Regions from separate parts of the Vulcanococcus sp. DEBay_Sum29NL08_54 genome, predicted to be linked through region 2. Evidence: riboswitches for the same ligand, from Rfam matches in the RefSeq annotation. Region 2 holds a riboswitch; the other holds the start of a gene.

Region 1 (5,378 bases), on a different contig from region 2:
CGGACCTGGTCGCTCAAGCGGCGGCGGAGACGGTCGACGGCCTCCTCGCTTAAACAATCCGCCCGGCTCATCAGCACGAGATCGGCGGCCTCGAGCTGATCGTCGAAGAGCGCGTTGATGTCACTGAGGTGATCCAGGCTTGGATCGGCCTGTCGTTGGGCCTCGAGGGCACTGGGATCGGCAACGACACTTCCGCCACTCAATGCCTCACCGTCGACAACGGTCACCACGCCCGTCACACGGGTCTTGGTGCGAATCTCGGGCCAGCGGAAGGCCTGCACCAGGGGCACGGGCAGGGCGAGGCCACTGGTTTCGACGACGATTCCATCGAGTTGGTCAGCGCGCTGCAGCAACTGCTGCATGACCGGCAGAAACTCGTCCTGGACGGTGCAGCAGAGGCAACCGTTGGCCAGCTCAACGACCCGTCCGTCGAGCTCATCCTCAGGGCAAAAGCCGCAGCTGCGAATCAGATCGCCATCGATCCCCACCTCACCAAACTCGTTCACCAGAACGGCAAGCCGCAGGCCACTGGAGACCAGCAGCTGACGCAACAGTGTCGATTTACCAGCGCCAAGAAACCCGGTCACCACCGTGACCGGGAGGCGTGATGCGGGTGCCACAGTCATGGTCAGGCGACGAGCGCGGTCCAGGTGAAGGCGGCGCCGATGCCGACCATCACACCGGCGAGGAGCTGTTTCTGGCTCAGCGGGAGCTCCTGGCTGAAGCGACGCAGGCCAACGAGGGAGAGGGTCAACAGAGCGCCTTGGCTGAGCAACAAACCCAGCAGGTAGAAGGCAATGGGGGTGGACTCCCAGCCAATCACCGAGGCGCTGAGCACATAACCGTGCAGAGCGAAGGCGGGAATCAAGCTGAGGGCAGGAAGACGGCCCACGATCACGAGGCCCTCGACCACCAGGGAGAGGGAGACCAGTGCCTCGGCACCAGGCAGACCGGGCAACCAAAGACCCAGTGCCGTGGCGCTGAGGCCCACCAGCAGCAACGCCATGGTCCAACGCATGGAGCGTTGAAAGCCGACCAGGGCCAGGGCAATCAGAAAGAGCAGATGGTCAGGCCCCAGCAGCGGGTGGGCCAGACCACTGATCAATCCACTCACCGGTGAGGGAACCAGCGCCATGGACTCCATCGGGTGATGGGCCAGAGCTGGCGCGGCAGAGAGGGAAGCCAGCAGGAGCGCAGGGGCCCCGAAACGCTTGAACATCAATAGGACTGGTCCGCGCCAGGTGATTAATGGGAGTGAACCGGCGGGCGTTCTGACTGGAGCCCTGGGGACAGGACTCTTCACAGCTGCGGGACAGCGCCGGAATTACACCGGACTTTCCCCGTTTCCTCCTCGGGCTGATCCCCCGAAGAACCGGAGCACTGAGCCTAAGCGCTGATTAACGACAGGCCAGGCTTTCGCGGGTATCGACACCCGTACGTGGATTGACGCCGCTGGCCCGGGCACAAAGGGCCTTCTGCTGCGGAAGGTCCAGAACCGCGTCGGTGAAGTCCGTGCCTTCGATGACCGCGCCGGTGAACTTGCTGTTCATCAGCATCGCGTTGCGAAAGACCGCACCGCTGAGGTCAGCGTTGTCAAAGCGGGTGGCGAAGGCCACGGCATCCTCGAGATCAGCCGCCGAGAGGTTGGCGTTTTGCAGATTGGCGGTGTTGAACACGGCCCCGCGCAGGTCGGTCTCACTGAGGTCAAACCCCTCCATGGAGGCTTTTAGAAACTCCTGCTGCTGAAGGTTTCGGCCGTGCATGTCCGGTTGCAGGTCCTGAGCGCTGCGCTGACCACGTAGTTCGGGGGCGGTAATCGCCAAGGCCGGGGAGGCCACTGGAAGAACAGAGGCCAGCAGCAGAACAACGCCGAGGGCGAGGGTGCTCAATGAGCGGGCCACGAGCAACTGAATGAGCGCAACGAGGTTCCGCACTGCAGCTTTAACTTGGGCGCTCAAGTTATTGCAGGCGGATACCGGAGCGCGACCGATGAGCAAGACCCTTCGGGTGGTGGTCCCTCCCCATCCCCTCATTGGCCATTGGCTGACCGTGTTGCGGGATCGAGAGACCCCTCAGCCCCTCTTTGCAACGGCGATGGCCGAACTGGGTCGATGGTTGACCTATGAGGCCATGCGGGACTGGATTCCTTACCAGCGGGTGCAGGTGCAGACACCACTGGCCCAGACGGAAGGGACCATCGTTGACGGTTCGATTCCGGTACTGGCTGTGCCCATCCTCCGAGCTGGATTGGGGCTATGGGACGGAGCCAAGTCGGTGATCCCTAGCGCTGCCGTCGCCCACATGGGCCTGCAACGGGATGAGGCCAGCGGTCGCTGCCGGTGTTACTTCAACGGTCTTCCGGAGACCATCCCCGCCAATGCAGGGGTGCTGGTCTTTGAACCCATGGTGGCCACTGCTGGAACGCTCCTGAACGTGCTCGAACAGCTGGAGACCAAGGGGGTGACTGGCCAACGGGTGCGGGTGATCTCCACCCTTGCCGCCAGTCCCGGGTTGAAAACCCTCGGTGAGCGCTACAGCGATCTGACCATCTACACCGGCTGTATCGACGCCGAGTTGGACGATCAGCAGCGCATCGTTCCTGGCTTAGGTGACGCTGGCGACCGTCTGTATGGCAGGCCGCAGTCAGGCTTCGTAGGCTGAGGCAACTTCAAAGCAGGTCCACGCGATGTCCAACCGAGACGGCGGTTCAGGTTCTCTGAGCACCCTCTTGGTTGGTGCTGTGATCGGTGCCGCTGGCTTTGCCTGGTGGCTCTATTCCGAGGCTGAGCGGCGCCAGCAAAACACCCGGCAACAGCGAAGCCTGCGCCTAAGTCGGCTGGCCGATCACGACGATCAAGCCTTTGACCCCAACAGCGACCGCCCGGTGGTCCGGGAGGTTGAACTCCAGGACAAGGTTCAAGAGCTCAACCAAGCGATCGAAGACGTTCGCAGGCAGCTCGAGGGGCTGAGCCCCCAGAGCTGACAGGGCTCCTCGGTAGGTTGCTGGGAAGACAACCCCGCAGCCATGCTTCGCTCCGCCGCGATCACCCAGGGCATTCAGCGCTCCCCCAACCGCGCCATGTTGCGGGCTGTCGGTTTTGGAGACGCTGACTTCAACAAACCGATCATCGGCATCGCCAACGGCTACAGCACGATCACGCCCTGCAACCTGGGCCTCAACGATCTGGCCCGCCGGGCTGAGGATGCGGCTCACGCGGCGGGTGCCATGCCCCAGATGTTCGGGACCATCACCGTGAGTGATGGCATCTCGATGGGCACCGAAGGGATGAAGTATTCCCTGGTGAGCCGCGAGGTGATCGCGGATTCAATCGAGACAGCCGTGAACGGTCAGAGCATGGATGCGCTGCTCGCCATCGGCGGCTGCGACAAAAACATGCCTGGGGCCATGCTGGCCATGGCGCGGATGAATATCCCTTCAATCTTTGTCTACGGCGGCACGATCAAACCCGGAAAGCTCGGCGCCTGCGACCTCACCGTTGTGAGTGCCTTTGAGGCGGTGGGTCAGTTCAGCGGTGGACGGATCGACGAGCAGGAGCTCACGGCCATTGAGAAGAACGCCTGCCCTGGCGCCGGCAGTTGCGGCGGCATGTTCACCGCCAACACGATGAGTGCGGCCTTCGAAACCATGGGCCTGAGCCTGCCCTACAGCTCCACCATGGCTGCCGAAGATCCTGAAAAAGCCGATAGCGCTGCCCGCAGCGCGGAGGTGCTGGCTGAGGCGATCAAGGCCAACATCCTTCCCCGCGATCTGATGACCCGCGAGGCCTTTGAAAACGCCATCAGCGTGATCATGGCCGTCGGCGGCTCCACCAACTCCGTGCTCCACCTCCTGGCCGTGGCCCGCACCGCTGGCGTTGATCTCTCGATCGATGACTTCGAGACCATCCGCCAACGGGTGCCCGTGATCTGCGACCTCAAGCCCAGCGGCCGCTACGTCACCGTGGATCTCCACCAGGCCGGTGGCATCCCCCAGGTGATGAAGCTGCTGCTGGATGCCGGTCTGCTCCACGGCGATTGCAAAACGATCGAGGGCAAAACCCTCAAGCAGGTGCTCGCCGATGTTCCCGCGGTGCCCCCAGCCGGCCAAGACGTGATCCGGCCGCTGAGCAATCCGCTCTACGCCAAGGGCCACCTGGCAATCCTCAAGGGCAACCTGGCCGAAGAGGGTGCCGTGGCCAAGATCAGCGGGGTGAAGAATCCGGTGATCACCGGCCCCGCCCGCGTATTTGAAAGCGAGGAAACCTGCCTGGCCGCCATCCTCGATAAGCAGATCAACCCAGGCGACGTGGTGGTGGTGCGACAGGAGGGTCCCGTGGGTGGCCCCGGCATGCGCGAGATGCTCAGCCCCACCGCCGCGATCGTGGGCCAGGGCTTACTGGATTCCGTGGCCCTGATCACCGATGGACGCTTCTCCGGGGGCTCGTTTGGACTGGTGGTCGGCCATGTGGCGCCCGAGGCGGCCGTGGGCGGAACCATCGGTCTGGTCCAGGAGGGCGACAGCATCACCGTTGATGCCAGCCAACTGCTGATCCAACTCAATGTTGATGACGCCGAACTGGCCGCCCGCCGGGCCGCCTGGAGCAAGCCTGAGCCGAGGTACCGCACCGGTGTTTTGGGTAAGTACGCCCGGCTGGTGAGCTCCAGCAGCAAAGGTGCTGTGACCGACCAGCCTGACCTCTAGGCCTCGCCAGCAATCAAGGCGCGAATTCGCCTGCAGAGGGCTTCAAGGGGGGCGCCGGCGCTGGGGCGTTCGCAGCGCTCCCCTGAGTTCGCTTGCATCCAGACGGGATGGCTGCCATGCCAAAGCATGGGTGCCTGCTCATCGGCCACCATGCTGAGCATCAGGTTTAGTTCGTCGCCGCTGCGGTAGATCTCCAGCTCGAGATCGCGATCAGGGTGGCGAACCCCATCGGTGTCGCGCGCTTCGATCAAGAGACAGCAATCACTGCAGTCCCCGACGGTGGAGGGCGGTTCGCCACTGAAACGCAGGGCGTGGCGATAGGGCTTCAGGCAGACATCGGCGGCCTTGGCCAATTCGCTCAGGAGGGGTTCGAGGTCCACAGTCAGGCCACGGCTCGGATCGAGCGGAGCAGCAAGCGCAGGGCACCGGGCCGGAAGCCGGGATTACGGCCGCCCATGTCTCCAAATTTGGAATGCAAGATCTGAATTCTGGTCACCCGTGCGGGATCAAAGCGCAGGGGCAGGCCAACGGGGGTGGCCCGAACGCTGGGGGTGAGACGACTAAAGGGAATCGTCACCACAGAGGTGCCGTTGGGCCGGGTGGAGAACTCCGCCACCCAACGCAATCCACCTGGGATCAGTTCCGTGAGGCCGGCCACCCCATCACGGCTGGCCAG
Region 2 (12,208 bases):
CCGCTCGCCACGAGTGCGGGCTTTCCTGCAGCGGAATTGACGACGCCGACGGGATTGGCCCTGATGGTGGCCTGGGCAGAGTGCTTCGCGCCGGCGCCGTCCCTGCGTCCGAGCCGGCTGGGGATCGGGCTGGGCACGCGCGAGTTGGATCGCCCGAATCAGTTGCGCCTGCTCCTGGCTGAGGCGGATGTCCCCGCTAGCAGCGCGCCCGAGTTGCAGACCGTTGTGCAGCAGCAGGCCCAGATCGACGATGCCACCCCGGAGGATGTGGCCTTCCTCCAGGAGGCCCTGCGGGAGGCCGGGGCGTTGGAGGTCTTTGCCCAGCCGGTCGTGATGAAGAAGGGACGCGCGGGCAGCTTGATCACAGCATTGGCCTGGCCGGAGCAGGCGGAGGCCCTGCGGGCGATCTGGTGGCGCTATGGCAGCAGCCTGGGGGTGCGTGAGCAGCAGCAGCAGCGCTGGGCCCTGCCTCGGCAGATCGAGCAGCGGCAGACGCCCTGGGGGCCCGTGCGCTTCAAGCGCTCCATCCGCCCCGATGGCAGCGCGCTCTGCAAGCCGGAACTGGAGGACTTGATTCCCTTGGCGCAGCAGCGGCAGCTGCCCCTGGATCAGCTGCGCGCAGAGCTGCTCCGCTGGCTGGAGGAGCAGCCGTGATCCAGCGGCTGAGGGGGCTCTCTCTGCCTGGGGGCGCCCGGCTTTGGGTGAGTGCGGCGAGCTTTGCTTTTGTTCTGACGGCTGTGGTCTCCCATGGCAGCCAGCTCTTGCAGCTCAGCCTGGATCGTCAGTCCTGGCTCTGGCTCGCCTTGGGCCTCGGGCTGAGTGCCTTGAGCCTGGTGGTCAATGGCTTGGCGTGGGGAGTGGTGCTGCGCTGGTTCGGTGCGGCACCGCGCTGGACGCCTGTGCTGCTGCTCTTCCTCGAGTCGAATCTGCGCAAGTACCTGCCAGGTGGGGTGTGGCATCTGGTCACGCGGGTTCGGGCCCTGCGCGCTGGTGGACCCTGCCGCCAACCCCTGAGTGGTCGGCAGGCCCTGGGGACCGTCCTGCTGGATCCGCTTTTGATGGCGGCGGCGGCCTTGGCCCTGGTGGCCCTGGGGGGAGGGCTGGGTCTGTTGGGCCTGCTGCCTTTGCTGGCCCTGGTACCGCGTTGGTTAAACCCTCTGCTGGAGGGTCTGGAGCGCCGCCGCGCCCAAGCCCTGGAGGTTGATCCCGCCGGCCTGAACCCAGGGAGCCTGCGCTTGCCGGGCTATCCCTGGCTGCCCCTGCTGGCGGAGTTGGTCTTTGTTCTCTGCCGCTTCGGAGGCTTCGCCTGCTGCGTTCAAGCCTTTGACCTCAGCGTTCAACTGAGCTGGTGGGGCTGGTTGTCCGGGTTCGCCCTGGCCTGGACGGCTGGGCTGGTGGTGCCTGCTGCCCCTGGGGGGCTGGGGGTGTTTGAGGCGGTGTTGGTGCTGCGCCTGGCGGTGTCGGTCCCCGAGGCCCCCCTGCTGGCGGTGGCCCTGAGCTACAGGCTCGTGGTGTCCCTGGCGGATTGTCTGATGGCCGCCGCTGCCCGCCGGGACCTGGCGGCACTTCGCAACAGTGGGTATTGTTGAGAAGTGCCCTGAGAGAGCGTCTTGCCCGCTGGTCCCGTCTCCCCGGTGCAGGCCGATGCCTTACGCAGCTCGCTGCATGACCGCGGACAGCGTCTGACGCCCCAGCGGCAACGGGTCTTGGCCCTGTTTGAGCGCCTGGGCGAGGGGAGTCATCTCAGTGCCGAGGAGGTGCATCAGCGCCTGCTGAAGGCGGAGGAGCGGGTCTCCCTGGCCACGGTGTATCGCACCTTGCGGCTACTGAGCTCGATGGAGCTGCTCTGCGAATTGGAGCTGCCCGAAGGGGGCCGGCGCTTTGAGCTGGCCAGTGATGAGGCCCACCGGGACCACCACCACTTGGTCTGTGCCCGCTGCGGACACACCGAGGAGTTTGAAAGCGAAGCGGTGCTTCAGGCCGGCGGTGAAGCAGCGGCTCTACACGGCTTTCAGCTGCTCAACTGCGTCTTGAACGTGCGGGCGCTTTGTCCCGCTTGTTCCCAGCAGGAGGACGAGGTTTGATCAGCGGCGGTTGACCCGGACCGGCACGAGCGACGGTTGCATCAAACCGCCGCCGCCGTTGTCATCGTCCGAGTCGGTGGCGAGCCAGAAAATCAGACCGACGAGCCCCAGAACCGTTGTGAGTGCAGTGAACTCGGCCATCCGGGGGATGCGGTTCGACACACCATAACGGCGTTTTTCGCTTCTGCTGTCGCGGATGCTGCAGCTCAGAGGGGTGCAATCGCCAGCAGACCGCCGGCCAGCACCAGCAGCCCGGCCCCGAGGCTGGCCAGCTTGCGGTCAAGCCGCTGGCTCAGCCAGGCGCTGCCGCCCACCACCGCAGCGGAGCTCAGCAGGGCGCCAATCCACCAGAAGGAGCTGCCACTGGACTCCAGGCCATGGAGCATGGCGTGCAGGGCGACGGCCCCGCCAACGGCGAGGGCCAGGATCGAACGACCGCAGTGACCGCGCAGCACCAGAACAAGCACGGCAGCAACAGCCGAGATTGCCAGTGCTGCCAGCACTTCAGCCCCGGGTAGTTGCCCGCCAAAGCTGCCCACGATCGAACCCAGCAGCGCGCCAGCAACGGCAGTGGTCAGCAACGGGCGCCCGGCCTGGGCAACACAGAGACCGACGGTCACCAGCATCAGCAGGTGATCCAGTCCGAGCAGGGGGTGCAGGGCGCCACCCATGACGCCATGGTCGGCGCTGCCATGGGCACCGGCCGGGAGCATGGAGAGCAGGCTCAGTCCCAGTCCAGCTGCAGTGCTGCTCAGCAGCGATCGGGTCAGTTTCGAGTTCATGGCAGATCCGGTCCGCGCCGGTGCTGAGGTTGGGGGTGGAGGGCGGCGAGCGTTCTGACTGAGGAGCAGGCGCTCCCATCACAGCTGCGGGACAGTGCCGGAGTCACACCGGACTTTCCTCGTTGCCTTCCTGGGCTGGGTCCAGGAAACCGCTGCTCGGATTATCGCTTCAGGAGAAGCCCTTGCCGGCATCTTTGGCGACGCAGGCCTGAAGTTGCTTGCGGATCTTGGCGTGGTCGAGGTTTTTGCCGATCACGACCAATTGGTTTTTGCGGTCGCTGGGCTTGCTCCACTCGCTGTCGTCGATGGAGAAACGCTTGCCGGCCAGGTGGAAGACGTGGCGCTTGCTGCTCTCGTTGAACCAGAGGATTCCCTTGGCCCGGAAGACCCCCGCAGGCAGCTGGTTGTCGAGGAAGTTCTGAAACTTCCGCAGGGAAAAGGGCCCCTCGGCATTGAAGGAGAGGGAGGTGAATCCCTCGATGGCGAGGTGATCCGCGTGGGAATGGTCGTGGGAGTGCCCGTGATCGTGACTGTGATCGTGTGAATGACCGTGGTCGTGCTCGCAGTGCCCGTGGTCGTGATCACAGTTGCTGTGGTCCTGGTGGTCGTGGGAATGATCGTGGTCGTGCTCATGGACGCAGTGACCGTGGTCGTGGTCGCAGTCGTCGTGGTTTTGCTGCGCAGCCACCTTGTCGCTTTCGAAGAGGCCCACGCTGAGCAGCAGCGGCAGATTGACCTCCCCTTTGACCGAGCGCAGGATCCGCGCATCGGTTTTGATCTCCCGCAGCTTGTCTTCCACCGCAGTGAGGCGCTCCTCGCTCACGAGGTCGCACTTGTTCAGCAGAAGGATGTCCCCATAGACCACCTGGGCCCGGGCCACCTCCCCATCGAGGATCTCGTCGCTGAAGTTCTCAGCATCGACCAGGGTGATGATCGAGTCGAGCCGGGTCTGATCCCGTAGATCGCTGCCGAGGAAGGTCATGGCCACCGGCAGCGGGTCAGCCAGTCCAGTGGTCTCCACCACCAGATAGTCGACCGGATCTGGGCGATCGAGGATCCGGTAGACGGCGTCCAGCAGCTCTCCATTGATGGAGCAGCAGATGCAGCCATTGCTGAGTTCGACCATGTCCTCGCCGGTGGCGATGATCAGGTCGTTGTCGATGCCGATCTCACCAAACTCGTTGACCAGCACAGCGGTTTTGACGCCCTGCTGGTTGCTGAGGATGTGGTTGAGCAGCGTGGTTTTTCCTGCGCCAAGGAAGCCCGTGAGGATGGTCACGGGAAGCCCGCTAGGGGCCTGTTCCATCAGGCTGCTGCTCATGGTGAAGGCGGCTTGCTGCGGCTGGGATCGATCCCCTCAGTCTGGGACGTGGCCTGCAGCTTTAGACGCTGCTCAAGCCACAGGCCTTCAGATAGGTCTGGTCGATGGTTTGGCTTTCGGCTGAGCTGGTGAGGTCCTTGTAGGTCTTGGCCGCGGCTTTGGCTCCAGCGCCATCGCCATCGGAGAGGGCATCGAGCATCGCGTTAATCACGCCGAGTTCCTGTTGCTCGAGCTTGAGGTAGGCCGCTTGGGCGCTTTTGCAGGGGCCATCCTTGAGATCGGCCTGAATGCTCTGCAGAGCGTCGGTGTAGCTCGTGGCGGTCGCCCGGGTCTGTTTGATCAGGGCCTCATGGTCGTGGTCATCTTCAGGATCAAAGCGATCGGGAGAGAGCTCGATCGCGGCCAGGAGATGGCCTTCCAGGGCTGTGATGGCTCCCTCGTTGTAGGCATAGACCTCTTTTTGCGGGCCGCTCATTGCGGACTGGTCTGCGCTGGGCGATTGGCAGGCGGCGAGGGCGAGTAGGCCGCTGGCGAGTGCCGCGGCATGGACGGCTGAGCGACGTGGGAAGGACATCGGCTCTCGAGAGGGCGGGGAGTTGGTTTCAGGCTGATCAGGAATGGCCAACACGGCAACGGGCCAACCCTTAACCCGAGACTGAGAACCGTTATCGTTTCCGGAGCTGCGGGGTGGGTTTGGCGCGTTCTTTGGCGCTTGCGGCTGTTGCAAGTGGATTGACGCTCGTTGCTCCGCAGGCCAGTGCTGCACAGGCCTCCCCCTCGGTTGTTGCAGCGAACGGCATTCTTTGCGACCTCGTTGGTGTGCTGGCGGGATCGAGTGCTTCTGTCGCCTGCCTGGTGCCCGCTGGAGCCGATCCACACGACTACCGCCTGAACGCCAGGGACCGAGCAGCGATTCAGTCGGCCTCTCTGGTCTTCTTGAACGGCTATCGGTTAAGTCCTGCCCTCGAGCGTGTCGGGAAGCTCAAGCGCACGGTCAAGGTGGCCGAACGGGCGGTCCCCTTGAGTCCATCGCGTGATCCGCATGTCTGGCACAACCCGCTCCAGGCGGTGGCGATGACGAGGGTGGTCTCCTCTGAACTCAAGACCTTGGTGACGGCCACGGCCCGCCCGGCGATTGAGGCACGCGCGGCTCGAGTGGCCTCCGTGCTCCAGCAGTTGGATCGATGGGCTGCCGTGCAATTCGCGACGGTGCCCAAGGGGCATCGTGTGGTGCTGACTGAGCACGATGCGATTGCCGCGTTGGCCCGGCGCTACCAGGTTCGCTATGTGCCCTTGATGCGCTCCTTTGCCTCAGGCGGCCCGCTGCGTCCCAGCAGTTTGGGTGAGATCACACAAGCGGTGAAGGGATCGGGAACGAAGTATCTGTTCTCGGAGTCCAAGGCCAACTCAAAAACCTTGCGCCGCATCAGTAAGACCTCGGGGATTCCGATTTATCGCCAGCACTTGGTGGTTGATGGCGTCGCCAAGGGACAGACCTACGTCGCCACGTTCGTCTCCAATGTCTGCACCTTGGTTGATGCCCAGGGTGGACGCTGTGACCGCTCCGCCGCTCACGCACTCGTCGTCCGTTGGAAGGCGATTCGCTCGTCTCGCTGACTGTCGAATCCTCGCTTTGATCTCCTTAGATGATTGGCCCCCGTTCGCTGTTCTTGCCCTTGAGGTGCCTCCCCTTTGGTGTGGGCTGTGCTCTGTTGCTCTCGGCCCCCGCTTTCGCCCACGGCGGAGCGACTGGCGAGGAGCTAAAGCCTGGCGAATTCAAGGCCTCCCCTGTGATCACCATCGAGGGACACGGTGGTCTGGAGAACAATTTGCAGGGGCCGCCCAGGCACTACGCCATCGATGGTCTTTATGGAACGGTTTTGGAGTGGGGGCTCAAGAACCAGGGCAGTTTTGCGATCGAGGCGGCGATTGGTCCAGCCTTTGTCTGGGGTGAGGCTGAGCATTTTTATGGCCAGGTTCATGCCCATGGGGGGCATGCTGATGAAGAGCACGAGGGTGAGTCCTTTACCTCTGCCAGTCCATGGCGCAGGACGGACATTAAGGGCTATCTCACCGCTCGCTATCAACCCTGGAGCAACCTTTCCTTCCAGGCAACCTGGAAGCCGTACTACATCACTCGAACTGAAACCCTGGATGGTCTAGAGGATCAGTTGGGTTTGAGGAATGAGATTCAGGCGGGTGTGCTCTACGCCTTTGGTGATGGCGACGTCAATTTCGCCTTGGGTGATGGCCTGGAGAGTGTTGTGGATGGACTGTTTGTGTCTGCAGTCAACAACACGGGCTGGGATAGTGATGGAACCTATTTGGGCAACTACACCGATACCTGGGGTGGGTTTGGTTTTAACTACGACCTGCTGAATGTGACGCTCTCAGCTGGTCCACGGTTCTACACACCCGGCCGCTACGCCAACCTTCCGCAGCGTACGGATTGGGGTGGAGAGATTGAGTTCGAGTATCCCTTCACCACGTCAGTCGTTGGCTTTGCCCACTGGCAGGCCGTGTACAGCACCCAGGCTGGTGAAGGCTGGGGAATTGGATTTCAGCACCACATCGGTACTGGTGTGACTTTCCGCTTCTAGGGGCTTTTCTAGCGATCCGACTAGCTTGAGCTCTAGAGGCTGGATGGCTTTGCTTCGCGTTCAAAACCTCTGCGTTCATCGCGGCCAGCAACTGGTTCTCGATGACGTCTCTTTCACGATCAAGTCCGGCTCGTTAACGGCTTTGGTTGGCCCCAATGGAGCAGGCAAGAGCACGTTGTTGCATGCCCTAGAGGGGCAACTTCCAGCCACCTCCGGCCTCCTGGAGTTGGCTGGTTTGGCCCTCACCCCTGCGTTGGCCCGTCGAGAGATTGCGCTGATGCCGCAACGCGGAGCCATTGATTGGAGTTTCCCAATCACGGTCCAGGAGTTGGTTGCCCTGGGGCGTCTTCTCGGGCGTCGACCGGGCTGCTGCGATGTGGAGGCGGTTTTACAGCGGGTGGGTCTGGCTGGCTTGGGTTCACGACGGTTGGATGAACTCTCCGGCGGTCAGCAGCAGCGGGCGCTGCTCGCGCGCACGTTGTTGCAGCCAGCCCAGCTGTTGCTCCTCGATGAGCCCTGCGCTGCGATTGATCCCCCATCGCGCACCAATTTGCTGCGGGTCATGCGTCAGCTCTGCGATGCGGGATTGACCCTGCTGGTGAGCAGCCATGACTGGGGAACTGATCTGGATGCCTACGACGAAGTGCTGGTCTTGGATCGAGCGCTGCTTGCCCAAGGTCCGCCCGAGGCGGTACGGCGCTCCTTGGGCGACCTCAGGGTTGGGCATCAATGCTGTGGTTAGTCGCTTTGACGGGACTGGCAGCTCTCGCACAGTCCGAAGAACTCCAGGGTGTGAAAGATCAACGAAAACCCTTTGCTGTCCTCGGTTTCGAGGTCAACGTGATGAACAGGACAATGGTTGAGGACCGCGGTGGCGCCGCAGTCCACGCAGGTGATGTGATGCTCGTCCCGCCCCAACGGAGCGAAGAGGGCTTCGCCGCTGGGCAGATGCCGGCAGCGGATCAGTCCCCGTTGCTGGAGTTGGCGCAGGTGCCTGTAAACCGTCGCCAGTCCCATGGGGCTGTGGCTGCTCCGCAGCTGGGCATGCAGCTCCTGTCCCGACAGTTCTTGCTCGGCGTCCTCCAGGTGCTGAATGATCAGCTGCTGCCGCTCCGTGATGCCGGCAACCTGGGGGGGCATGCGCGTCCAGTTTGGATGGGGTCCAGATCCTATGGCTGACGCCTGGTGGCTCTTGCCCTTCAGCATCGCCCTGGTGGTGGGCGTGCTCTGTCCCCTGGCCGGAACGGCTCTGTTGGTGCAGCGCCGGTTGTTCCAGGTCAATTTGATCTCCCATGCGGTGCTGCCAGGACTGGTGCTCGCCGTGTTCTGGGGGCTGGAACCAAGCCTCGGCGGATTAATCAGTGGCGTGGTGTTCGCGCTGCTGGCTGAGCGGCTCACGGGGCTTCTGCCCCAGGGCGATCGCAATCGGGAGGCCGTGCTCAATGCCGTCTTGGCGGGATCGCTGGGGCTGGGGGTCCTGCTGATTCCCTTGCTCGGGGTCCGAGTGGATCTCGAGGCGATCTTGTTTGGGGATCTTCTGGCGGCTGGTCCAAGGGAGCTCTTGCAGAGCCTCATTGCCTTGGTCCTGATCGTCGGCGTGCTCGCCGGCCGCTATCGCCAGTACGTCTATCTCGGGGTGGATCCCGTTGGGGCCCAGGCTGCTGGGCTGCGTGTCTCGGCCCTGCGCTTGCTGTTGACACTGGTCACCGCGCTGGCGGTGGTGAGCGCGATTAGCGCCGTGGGCATTGTCTTGGTGGTGAGCCTGATGGCAGCACCTGCTCTCTTGGCCTTGCCGAAGGCCAGGAGTTTGCGGCAGGCCCTGCTGCGCTCCTCCTTGTGGGGACTGCTCCTCTGCGGGGGAGGATTTCTGTTGGCGGTTCAGGATGCGGTCAACCTGCCGCCCGGTCCTGTGATCGGTGTTGTCTGTCTGGCCACCCTGCCGTTGCCGCTCTTGCGCCGCTGATCAACGGGCGGGGGGCTTTCAGTCTTGCTTCACCAGGGCGGCCGGTGAACCACCCGTCCCTGTGAGGCTGGCCGCCGGCTTGGCTTGCTCCTGCGCGACCTCGCTGTAGAAGCTGGTGTCCAGGTTGCTCAGCAGTGCGGGGCGGTTGGTCTCGAAGTGCAGGTGGGGCCCGGTGGTCCAGGCGCCGCTGTTGCCGCAATGGCCAATCAGGTCGCCCCGCTTGTAGGTCCCGGGCGCTTGGGCGCTGTGCAGATGGCTGTAGCTGGTCTCTAGACCGTTGTTGCCCACGAGCACCACGGTGTTGCCGTGGGTGTGGCTGCGGATCACGCTGGCCACTCCGTCGTGGGCGGCGCGCACCGGTGTTCCGACCGCACAGGCGATGTCCAGGGCCGGGTGCTCGGCGTGGGCGTCTTGGGTCACAACCCCTGGCATGGGATTCAGCAACTGCAGCGCGGGGACCAGGAGTGCGACGGGCAAGAAAAAGCTTTCGTGAAATCGAAAGCGGATCTTAAGTTACGACCCCTGAGACTTGAATGTCGTCTATGCGACAGGTTCGGGTTTCAGTCCGGATGAGCGCTGCAGGGCATCCAGCCAGAGCCCATCCGATGGGCGCCGCTGCAGCCAAGAGTTTTGGCTTGATCCAGCGCCTGCTGCTGACTGGGATAGATGGTGAGTTCCTTGGCGGCAGGCCGGTGGGCATGGGCCTGGCTTGGGTCTGGGCTCCACGTCCAAAGCCCCATGGCGTTCAGCCCAGCAACGGCAACTCCCATGCCCACGATGCAGGCATTGAGTACGCCCATTCCCACCACCCCCAGGCTGACGACGCCCATGGGCACGACGCCAATGCTCACCACGCCCATGGGCACGATGCCGATCGAGACGATTCCCAGCGGGGCAATGCCAATCGCCACGCGTTTGGGCGGGGCCGAGCAGCTCGATGCGATGAATGTCTGGGTCTCGGCCTGGCGTTCAGGACTGCGGACCATCGGCGCTCCTGCGATGGCGCCATCCTGGTGCCGATGAATCAGATGGTCTGGGCTTTGTTGCTAAACCACGTCGGGACGGCGGAGTAGCAGGCGGCGTTCTTCTCGTTTTCACGGGCCTCGACCTTCCAGCAACAGCTGCGGCCGCCATCACGGGCATTCAATAGCTTGTTGGCCCAGTCCCAGACCAGGGCTGCGCTGGCTTCCATGCCGACGTTCTCCATCACCCGTAGATCCAGGGCCCCCTGCTCATGCAGGGATTGCCATTGCGCCAGCAGCGGGTCGTCCGCATTGACCAAAAAGGTGTGGTCAAACTGCTGCCTCAGTTGCTTCTCCAGTTCGCTCAGGCTCGAGAAATCCACCACGAAGCCGTTTTCATCCAGCTCCTCGGCCTGGAACCAAAAACAAAAGCTGCGGCTGTAGCCGTGCACAAAGCGGCAATGGCCGCTGTGCCTCCACTGCCGGTGGCAACAGGGGTAGCCGCTAAAGGTTTTGCTGCAGGTGTAGGCGGCGGTCATCCCCGGTGAATGCTGGATGTGGGTCTTGAGGGAGGATCGGGGTAGATGGATCGGCAGCCCTTGCAGGCATCATTTCAGGCCCCAGATCCGGCCTTCATTCGCTCCCTTCGTTTTAACGAGGCCGGCCTGATCCCGGCGGTGGCTCAGGACTGGCTCGACGGGGCGGTCCTGATGGTCGCCTGGATGAACCACGAGGCGATTGAGCGCACCTTGGCCACGGGCGAAGTGCACTACTGGAGTCGCTCCCGCCAGGAGCTTTGGCACAAAGGTGCCACCAGTGGCCATACCCAGGCCCTGCGCGGCCTGCGCTACGACTGCGATGCCGACGTGCTGCTGCTCACGATTGAGCAGCGCGGCGATGTGGCCTGCCACACCGGAGCGCGCAGTTGCTTCTATGACGATGGACCGAGCCCGACGGCTGGTGGTGCCGGCGCCGCTCCCCCGCCCGCCGATGTCTGCACGGAATTGATGCGGGTGATCGAAGGGCGCCGTGACCAGCCGGAACCCGGCAGCTACACCAACAAGTTGCTCGAGGGCGGCGATAACCGGATCCTCAAAAAAATCGGTGAGGAGAGCGCCGAGTTCGTGATGGCCTGCAAGGACAACAGTCCTGAGGAGATGGCGGGTGAGGCGGCCGACATCGTCTTTCACCTGCAGGTTGCTTTGGCCCATCACGGCGTGAGCTGGCGCCGGGTGCAGGAGGTCTTGGCCTCCCGCCGGGGTGCTCCGCGCCGCGACTAGGGCTGTTTGAGTCGAACGGGGCTCCCATGGCGGAGCCCGCTGCCGTTGCTCAGGATCACCCGATCGGTGGCCGAGAGGCCTTTGAGGACCGGATAGCGATCCCCCTGCAGGGGGCCCAGGGTGACGCTGCGCTGGAGCGCCACGTTGCTGCCCGCCGGTAGGCGCTCAATGGTCGCCAACGGCGTTTTGCCCGGGTCTTTTTTCCATTGGGCAGGGGTGCCGACGACGAAGACGAAGGTCTGGCCGAATTGGCGCGTGACCGCCTCAAACGGAATGGCCAGGTGACGCTCCGCGCCAATGATCAAACGGGTCCGCAGCCGCTGCCCGTCGCGGAGCATGCCCTGGGAGTTCTCGATCTTGGCCTTGGCCAGCAGGGTCTGACTTTTGGCGTTGATGTTGGGATCGATCATCGTCACCCTCCCCTTGGCGACGGGGCGCTGCCCTTGACCATCGAGCAGTTGCACCAGCTGCCCGCTGGCGAGCCGGTTCGCCTGGCCGGCCGGCACGTCGATCCGGGCCTGCAGGGCTTCGTTGCGGATGATCCGGCTAAAGGGGCTTCCGGCCTGGAGGACATCCCCTGCTTTGACGCTCAGATCACTGATGACCCCAGCGATGGGGGCCCGTACATCCTTGTAGGAGAGGTCCGCCAACTTTGCCGTCAGGGCTTGGCGCGAGCCGATCGCTTTGGCTTCGAATTCATCGCGCTGCAGGGCGGTTGCCGCCCCTTCCTGGGCCAAGCCGGCCAGTCGCTCAAAGGCCAGTTGATCGCTCTTGCTTTGGGCCTGCAGGGCTGAGACGTCCGCCTTGAGCTGGGTTTGATCGAGGACCAGCAGCAGTTGCCCGGCCTCAACGGACTGACCGGATTGGACCAGGACCCGTTGGATTCGTCCGCCGGCCTGGGCCGCCAGCTCGATTTCATCGGTGGCCTCCAGGGTGCTGACGGTGTCGATGCTTTGCACGAACACCTCCCGCTCCAGTGGAGCGGCCGTGACCTTCTGCGGCGGACGCCCAGTCGAGCTGCCGCAGCCGCAGAGTGCGAGTAGTCCAAGGGCGGCCAGACCTGGCCAGAGTGCTTTAGCCATGGCTCCTCCGGGCTTTGAGCTCGAGCTCCCAGCCCTTGATCAACCTGTAGCTACTGGGCACGACAAATAGGCTCAAAACGGTGGCCACCAGTAGGCCAAAGAACACCACAGTGCCGATGCTGATGCGGCTGCTG

What was found. A riboswitch is a leader RNA that binds a small molecule or an ion and turns the genes downstream of it on or off. The one in region 2 is predicted to bind cobalamin.
Region 1: it holds a riboswitch for cobalamin, as region 2 does, so the genes downstream of both, QZ186_RS00040 (HupE/UreJ family protein) here and QZ186_RS02425 (HupE/UreJ family protein) in region 2, are expected to answer to the same signal.

The regions. Positions count from the first base shown of each region.
Region 1 covers NZ_JAFMNJ010000001.1:609-5,986, reverse strand. The annotation lists partial or broken gene QZ186_RS00045 (GTP-binding protein) at 1-626, opposite strand, end outside; gene QZ186_RS00040 (HupE/UreJ family protein) at 629-1,219, opposite strand; cobalamin riboswitch at 1,244-1,392, opposite strand; gene QZ186_RS00035 (pentapeptide repeat-containing protein) at 1,398-1,934, opposite strand; gene upp (uracil phosphoribosyltransferase) at 1,990-2,661, shown strand; gene QZ186_RS00025 (hypothetical protein) at 2,687-2,983, shown strand; gene ilvD (dihydroxy-acid dehydratase) at 3,026-4,702, shown strand; gene QZ186_RS00015 (hypothetical protein) at 4,699-5,082, opposite strand; gene QZ186_RS00010 (CIA30 family protein) at 5,085-5,378, opposite strand, start outside.
Region 2 covers NZ_JAFMNJ010000004.1:32,956-45,163, reverse strand. The annotation lists gene larC (nickel pincer cofactor biosynthesis protein LarC) at 1-654, shown strand, start outside; gene QZ186_RS02440 (lysylphosphatidylglycerol synthase domain-containing protein) at 651-1,589, shown strand; gene QZ186_RS02435 (Fur family transcriptional regulator) at 1,611-2,084, shown strand; gene QZ186_RS02430 (hypothetical protein) at 2,085-2,225, opposite strand; gene QZ186_RS02425 (HupE/UreJ family protein) at 2,291-2,866, opposite strand; cobalamin riboswitch at 2,893-3,035, opposite strand; gene QZ186_RS02420 (GTP-binding protein) at 3,036-4,187, opposite strand; gene QZ186_RS02415 (hypothetical protein) at 4,249-4,761, opposite strand; gene QZ186_RS02410 (metal ABC transporter substrate-binding protein) at 4,920-5,804, shown strand; gene QZ186_RS02405 (hypothetical protein) at 5,834-6,787, shown strand; gene QZ186_RS02400 (metal ABC transporter ATP-binding protein) at 6,831-7,529, shown strand; gene QZ186_RS02395 (transcriptional repressor) at 7,526-7,927, opposite strand; gene QZ186_RS02390 (metal ABC transporter permease) at 7,959-8,750, shown strand; gene QZ186_RS02385 (M23 family metallopeptidase) at 8,769-9,227, opposite strand; gene QZ186_RS02380 (hypothetical protein) at 9,311-9,736, opposite strand; gene QZ186_RS02375 (6-carboxytetrahydropterin synthase) at 9,775-10,251, opposite strand; gene hisIE (bifunctional phosphoribosyl-AMP cyclohydrolase/phosphoribosyl-ATP diphosphatase HisIE) at 10,297-10,992, shown strand; gene QZ186_RS02365 (efflux RND transporter periplasmic adaptor subunit) at 10,989-12,074, opposite strand; gene QZ186_RS02360 (efflux RND transporter permease subunit) at 12,067-12,208, opposite strand, start outside.